One region of the Arthrobacter sp. BB-1 genome, then DNA from elsewhere that is predicted to be linked to it. Evidence: riboswitches for the same ligand, from Rfam matches in the RefSeq annotation. Region 1 holds a riboswitch; each other region holds the start of a gene.
What was found. Region 1 has a riboswitch for thiamine pyrophosphate ahead of FHJ30_RS18885 (ECF transporter S component). Riboswitches for the same ligand answer to the same signal wherever they lie in the genome.

Region 1 (2,258 bases):
CAGGCCGGGACGCATGGCAAGGATGCCCGCCAGCGCCAGCCGCTGTTTCTGCCCGCCGGAGAGCACCGACGTGGGGTGGTCCAGCGGAAGGTGTGAAAGTCCGACGTCGTCCAGCGCCTCGTGCACGCGGGTCCAGATGGCGTCGCGGGGCACGGCGAGGTTCTCGGCGCCGAAGGCGGCGTCGTCGCCCAAACGCGACAGGACCACCTGTGTTTCGGGGTCCTGCTGCATCAGGCCGGCCCGCCCGCGCTGCTCGCGGGGGGCGGCCCCGTCAACCAGCAGCGAACCCGACTCGTCGGAATCTCCTGCCGCGCCGCCGTCGTCGTTCACATCCCCCAGCACCCCCGCCAAAGCATGCAGGAGGGTGGACTTGCCGGCCCCGGAAGGGCCCAGGAGCAGCACGCGCTCCCCGGGGCGGATGTCCAGGTCCAGGGCATGGACTGCCGGCTTGGCGCGCCCGGCATGCCGCCAGCCCCAGCCCCTGGCTGTGACGGCGGCGGGACGCACTGCAGTGGAGGCGCCCTGGCGGGAAGGGGCGGACATCAGGAGAAGACGGGCTCCGTAGCTGCCTTCCGCGACGCGAAGGAGCTCAGGACCCCGGTCCTGGCCAGGCCGCGGGTGGCGATCCAGGACAGGGCGCCGGCGATGATGGCTCCGGAGATGGCGGTGAAGACGATGTACGCCAGCTTATCCCCGCCGGAGTAGGCGATGTTCCAGCCCCACGGAGCGAAGGAGTCGTTCAGGCCACAGAAGAGGCCTGCGGCGGCACCGGCCAGCAGTGCCACAGGCAGGTTGAACTTCCGGTAGACGAAGATCGCGAAAATGATTTCCGCGCCCAGCCCCTGCACGAAGCCGGAGAACAGCACCGAAGCACCGTACTGGGACCCCATGAGCAGCTCGCCGGTGGCCGCAACCGTCTCACAGAACAGAGCAGCGCCCGGCTTGCGGATGATGAGCATGCCCAGAACTGCCGGAATCATCCAGCCGCCGGCAATCAGGCCCGTCAGGGGCGGGTAGACGGCGTTCATGGGCCCTGATACTGCGGCCGCGCCCTGGGACCAGGCCCAGAAAATGACGCCGCCGGCGATGGCGATCAGGGCCGAGACCACGATGTCCACGACGCGCCAGGACTTGCTGGTGGTCTTCTTGACTGCTGTTGTTGCCATGTAATCCTCCTGGGAAACAGGAGGGGAAAGTGGACACGCCTGCCGGCACTGCTGCCGCTGCGCGCACTTCGAGAAGCTCGACTCCCTTACGCCGGTACTAACCGGATCAGGTTCGAGGGTCTGCGGCTGTCCGCACTCTCAGCGCCCACCTGCGGATCCTGGCATGGCCAGTGATGCCCGACGGCGGCGCTCCCCTGTCGTTTGAATGTTGCTTTTGGTTGAAATGACTTGCTGCAATTGCCCTGTTGGGCGTTGTCCAGTTTATACCGCAGGAGGGGTAGATTGTGGGCCATGACTGCCAATCCGCCGGATGTGACCGGATATGATCCCGATTCCGATGCTGCACAGCCGGAGGGCTCGCTGGAGGAATTGATCGCCCGGATTGAAGGCGAGGTCCGCGAACTGCAGTTTCCCGGATTCTCCCTTGACGATTCCCTGAACCTGGGGCTGCTCCTCGTGGAGCTGGGCAAGGAGCGCGGGCTGCCCATCGCGATTGACATCACCAAGGGTGAGCAGGTGCTGTTCCATGTGGCCCTGCCCGGCGCGACGCCGGACAACGAGCACTGGATCCGGGCCAAGCAGCGCACAGCCGCCCGGTACGAGATCCCTTCCTTGCTGGTGGGGCTCCGCGGACGGCTTCGCGGTGGCCGGATCGAGGACCAGGGATGGTTCGATGAGAGCCGGTACGCGGCGCACGGCGGCTCCTTCCCGCTGTACGTCGCCGGCGTCGGGGCCGTGGCCACCGTTACGGTTTCGGGTCTTCCCCAGGTGCAGGACCACAACCTGGTGGTCGAAGCCCTGCGCGAAATCCTCCACTCCGCGGGAGCGGACTGACCCTCACAAATACAAAGGCTGCTTAGCATTTATTAGTAATCATGCTTACTATGTTGTCTCCCGGGTTTTGAGGAGGACAGGATATGGCAGCCAGCACCCGCCTGACGGGCCCCCGGACACGCCTGCAAAAAGCCGCTCTCGGAACGGGCTCGGTTTTCGTCCTGTTCGGCATCCTGGGCTTCATCCCGGGCATCACCTCCAACTACGGCTCGCTCGGCTTCGCCGGACCCGGCTCGGGGGCGCTGCTGCTGGGCATTT
Region 2 (2,258 bases), on a different contig from region 1:
TCATCTGCGTAGGTGCGGAGCCAGTCGGCGTAGGGGTGGCCGGCTGGTTCGCCGGCCGCCATGAACCTGGCGTGCAGCGTTTTGCCGGCCTCGGCATACAGCCAGAAGCAGGGCAGGACCGCTGCCGCCAGCACGGCATAGCTGCCCGACGCCGATGCCGCCAGCAGGTGGTCCACGTAGGACTTTGTCACGGGCCCCGGTTCGGACTGGACCTCGCGGGATGCCAGCCAGGAGCGGTGCAGTTCGGATTCGACTTCCAGGCACTGCTGGGCGGAGCGTGCCCAGAAGAGCTGTTCCGCTTCAGTCGGGGCGAGGGCGCTGGCGCGCGCAAGCACCCGTGAATAGCCGTTGAGGTAGATGGCATCCTGGGCCAGATAGTAGGCGAACTGGTCCTCGGCCAGGCCACCGGAGGCAAGGTCCTCGATGAACGCCAGGGCATAGATGGCTTCCAGGTGCTTCTCCGCTTCAGTCCACAGTTGCCCGGCGAAGCTTCCCTCGGCCGGCGCCTGCAGGTGGTGGAAATGGTGGACGGGCCCGTTGCCTGATCCCACGGCCAGCCGGCCTGATGTTTCCAGCGCACCCGCCAGCCAGGGCTTGACCTCTCGGAGGGCGGCCTCCCAGTCCCCCAGCCGCGGCTGGACGGTGGCCATGGCCGAGGAGAGCGAACAGCCGGTGCCGTGGCTGTTCCGCGTTGCCACCCGCTTCCCCTGAACCACCACCACTTCCTGGCTCAGCCTGCCGCTGGTATCGACCAGGGCATCGGGGCACTGGTCCCCCGCCAGGTGGCCGCCCTTAACCAGCACGGTTGCCCCTGTGGCTGCGGAGAGCCGGCGGCCCTGTTCCACCGCACCTTCCCAGCTCTCCTGCACAGGCCCGCCAACCAGCATGGCAAGCTCTGCCAGGTTGGGGGTGATGAGGTGGGCCAGGGGCAACAGGTCGCGGAGGGCCGCCTCTGCGGACTCCTGGAGGAGCCGGTCGCCGCTGGTGGCCACCATGACCGGGTCAAGGACCACGACGCCGGGACGCACCTTTTCGAGCCATGCCCGGACAGCGTGGACCACGGCGGCGTCGCCCAGCATGCCGATCTTCACGGCATCGATGCTGATGTCATCGCTGATTGCGTCGAGTTGCTGGGTGAGGAAGGCCACCGGCGGAACGTGGACGGCACGCACTCCGCAGGTGTTCTGCGCGGTAAGTGCCGTAACGACGGCCATCCCGTAGCCTCCGTGTGCAGCGATGCTCTTCAGGTCTGCCTGGATGCCGGCGCCGCCGGAAGGGTCAGAGCCGGCGATGGACAGGACCCGGGGTAGCTCCCGGCCCGAACCCGGCTGGGCGGCAGGACGGGTTTCGGGAGCTTCCTGCAGGATGGCGGTGGGCATTGCAAGGGTGGTGGACAAGAGACATCCCTTCGCCGGTGCTAACCGGACAGGTTCAACGGGTGTGGATCTCAGCCGGCCCTCTGCGCGGCACCCCGTGTCGATTCACCAGCCTAGCTTTTTTGCCGTGCGGAAGGTGAAGGTGACGCGGCGGCGTTTACAGGCTTAAATACCGGATGCCCGGCCGTCCACGGGTGGTGGGCGGCCGGGCATCCGGGCGTTTCGTGTGCAGTGGCTTAGAGCTCCGAAGCGGGAACCCCAACACCCAGGATGATGGGCTCCTCCGCGGGCTTGCCGTTGCCTTGCCCGGTGGCACCTGCCTGGTCGGCTCCCGGCGCTTTTGCAGAATGTGAGTGCCCTGCCGCCGCAGCGGGGACATTCTCGCGGTGCTGGACGGAGGTCTCGTTGGCCGCACCCTGGGCACGGCTGGCGCTGCGGTTGCGGCGTGCCCGGCGCGGGCGGGACTGTTCCAGGGTGTGGTCGGAATAGTCCTTCTCCGGCACGGCAGGGGCAGCCTGGGGCTGCTCAGGCCCGGCCTGTGGAACAACCGCCTGCGGCGCCTCGGCCTGCGCAGCCCGGACCTGCTCCGGTTCCCGCTGCTCCAGTTCCTGCTCCCGCCGTCCGGGCTGCTCAGCCTTTTCTTCGGCAGCAGGCTCACCAAGGTGGGCGAAGGCTTCGGCGAGCCGGTCAAGCGTCAGGGCCGGCTTCGGCTGCTGCTCCTCCGCGTGCTCCACGAAGGGCAGGGCAACTTTCTCCCCGCCAAAGGTGAGGACGGCAGCGGGCCTGGAGGCGTCGCCGTCGTGCTTCTCCGGCTCTGCCGGCGCCGCGGGCTGGGCCTGCGGAGCCTGCCTTGCCGCGGCTACCTCGTCGTCGTGCAGGTGG
Region 3 (2,258 bases), on a different contig from region 1:
CCCGGCGCCACGTCCGTCACCAGCGGCCCGAGCGTGTAGAAGGGCGCACCCTTGCACAGCTCCTGCTGGCGCTCCACGTTTTCGCGGACCAGGTGGAACGGGATGTGGCCCGGACCCTCAACCATCACCTGGACGTCGTATTCCCAGGCGCGCTGCGTCAGCTCCGCCAGCGTGTCCAGTTCGGCGAATTGCGCTGCGTCGTTGGCGTCCGCCGTCGCCCCGGGCCGCAGGCCGTCGCCCAGGGAAAACGCGACGTCGTACCGTGCGAAAATCTCGCAGAGCTCGTCAAAGTGGGTGTAGAGGAAGTTCTCCCGGTGGTGCGCCAGGCACCAGCCGGCCATGATGGAACCGCCGCGGGACACGATGCCGGTGACCCGGTTTGCCGTCAGGGGAACGTACCGGAGCAGGACCCCGGCGTGGATGGTCATGTAGTCCACACCCTGCTCGCACTGCTCAATAACGGTGTCGCGGAAAACCTCCCACGTAAGGGCATTGGCTTCCCCATTGACCTTCTCGAGCGCCTGGTAGATGGGGACGGTGCCGATTGGCACGGGCGAGTTGCGGATAATCCATTCGCGGGTGGTGTGGATGTCATCTCCGGTGGAAAGGTCCATCACCGTGTCCGCGCCCCATTGGGTGGCCCACTGCAGTTTGTCCACCTCCTCGGCGATCGAGGACGTGACCGCAGAGTTGCCGATGTTCGCGTTGATCTTCACCAGGAAGGCCTTGCCGATGATCATCGGCTCGGACTCAGGGTGGTTGATGTTGCTCGGGATGATGGCGCGGCCCGCAGCCAGTTCGCTGCGGACCAGTTCCACATCGCAGTTCTCCCGCAGCGCCACGAAACGCATCTCCGGGGTGATGACGCCCTGCCGCGCATAGTGCATTTGCGTCACGGTCCTGCCGTCGACGGCGCGGCGGGGCACGGGGCGCGCTCCCTTCCACTCCGCGCTGGCAGCGCCCCGGCGGACAGCCGAGCGGCCGTCGTCGAGCAGGTTCCGTTCCCTGCCGCTGTACGCCTCGGTGTGCCCGCGCGCTTCGATCCAGTCCGTCCGGACGGGAAGGAGGCCGCGGACGGGGTCGCTCCCGGGCCCTGCCGTCCGGTAGGTCCGGAACGGGCCGTTGGGCTGCCCGTTCGGTGAGTCCGTCAGCTCTATTTCCGTGACGGGTACCCGGATGCCCGCCGCCTCATCGTGGACAAACGCCAACGAGCGGGACTTCAGGGATTGCGTGACAGCAGGCTGGTTTTGGCTGGTTTCCTCCGCGACTGGCGGGTTGTGGGCAGGGTTCAGCTGTGCAGTTTGCATACTCAAGGAATACTCACTTCCTTCGCCGGCATTACCCGGACAGGTTCGACGGTCGCAGGCTGCGTCAGCCCGATCTCAGCCCCTGCAGGGGCACCCGTGTGGTCAAGATGAAAGCTACCACACGCCCGCAAGGGCAAACGCGAGGGGGCCTTGCCACGTTGGCCGGTGCTAGCCTGTCCGGGCGAGGAGAGGAAGGCCATGCCAGAAATCATCCAGTTCACCGGAACTGTGCTTACCGGGCCGGACAGCGAGGCCCGCGGCCTGTGGTCCATTAACGGCAGGCTGACGTTCCGCCAACCGGCGAAGGCGCCGGACAGGATCCTGGCCGGCTGGGTGCTGCCGGGCTTCGTGGATGCCCACTGCCACATCGGCTTGGGGGTGGGAGGTGCAGTGGATGCGGCCACCGCCGGGGACCAGGCCCGGACGGACTTGATAGCCGGCACGCTGTTGGTCCGGGACGCAGGATCCCCTGCCGACACCAGGTGGCTGCAGGGCGGGAGCGACGCGGAAGAGGTTGAGCCGGACGGCCTGGTGGAGGCTGTCCGCAAGCAGGCCCGGGACGGTGACGGCTGGGTCAAACTCGTGGGGGACTGGATCGACCGCTATGCCGGCGACCTGGCCCCGTCCTTTCCTGCCGCCGTCGTCCGTGATGCAGTCCAGGCCGCCCACGATGAGGGTGCGCGCGTTACCGCGCACTGCTTTGCCGAAGAGACGCTCGACGACGTGCTGGATGCCGGCATCGACTGCGTGGAGCATGCCACCGGCCTGCTGCCACGCCACCTTCCCCGGTTTGTGGAGCAGCGGGTACCCATCGTGCCCACTTTGATCAACATTGCCACGTTCCCGGACATCGCGGCGCAGGCCGATCCCAAGTTCCCCGCATACGCGGCGCATATGCGTGCGCTGTGGGAACGGCGGGAGGAACGGGTGCTTGAGGCCTACGAGGCCGGG

Region 2: another riboswitch for thiamine pyrophosphate. It lies ahead of thiD (bifunctional hydroxymethylpyrimidine kinase/phosphomethylpyrimidine kinase); the one in region 1 lies ahead of FHJ30_RS18885 (ECF transporter S component).
Region 3: another riboswitch for thiamine pyrophosphate. It lies ahead of thiC (phosphomethylpyrimidine synthase ThiC); the one in region 1 lies ahead of FHJ30_RS18885 (ECF transporter S component).

What each region holds. Positions count from the first base shown of each region.
Region 1 covers NZ_VDEV01000034.1:6,212-8,469, forward strand. The annotation lists gene FHJ30_RS18880 (ABC transporter ATP-binding protein) at 1-543, opposite strand, end outside; gene FHJ30_RS18885 (ECF transporter S component) at 543-1,166, opposite strand; TPP riboswitch at 1,232-1,372, opposite strand; gene FHJ30_RS18890 (heme-degrading domain-containing protein) at 1,458-2,000, shown strand; gene FHJ30_RS18895 (DUF4383 domain-containing protein) at 2,084-2,258, shown strand, end outside.
Region 2 covers NZ_VDEV01000019.1:279,366-281,623, forward strand. The annotation lists gene thiD (bifunctional hydroxymethylpyrimidine kinase/phosphomethylpyrimidine kinase) at 1-1,379, opposite strand, end outside; TPP riboswitch at 1,387-1,484, opposite strand; gene FHJ30_RS11635 (Rne/Rng family ribonuclease) at 1,613-2,258, opposite strand, start outside.
Region 3 covers NZ_VDEV01000022.1:44,263-46,520, reverse strand. The annotation lists gene thiC (phosphomethylpyrimidine synthase ThiC) at 1-1,307, opposite strand, end outside; TPP riboswitch at 1,308-1,415, opposite strand; gene FHJ30_RS12055 (amidohydrolase family protein) at 1,506-2,258, shown strand, end outside.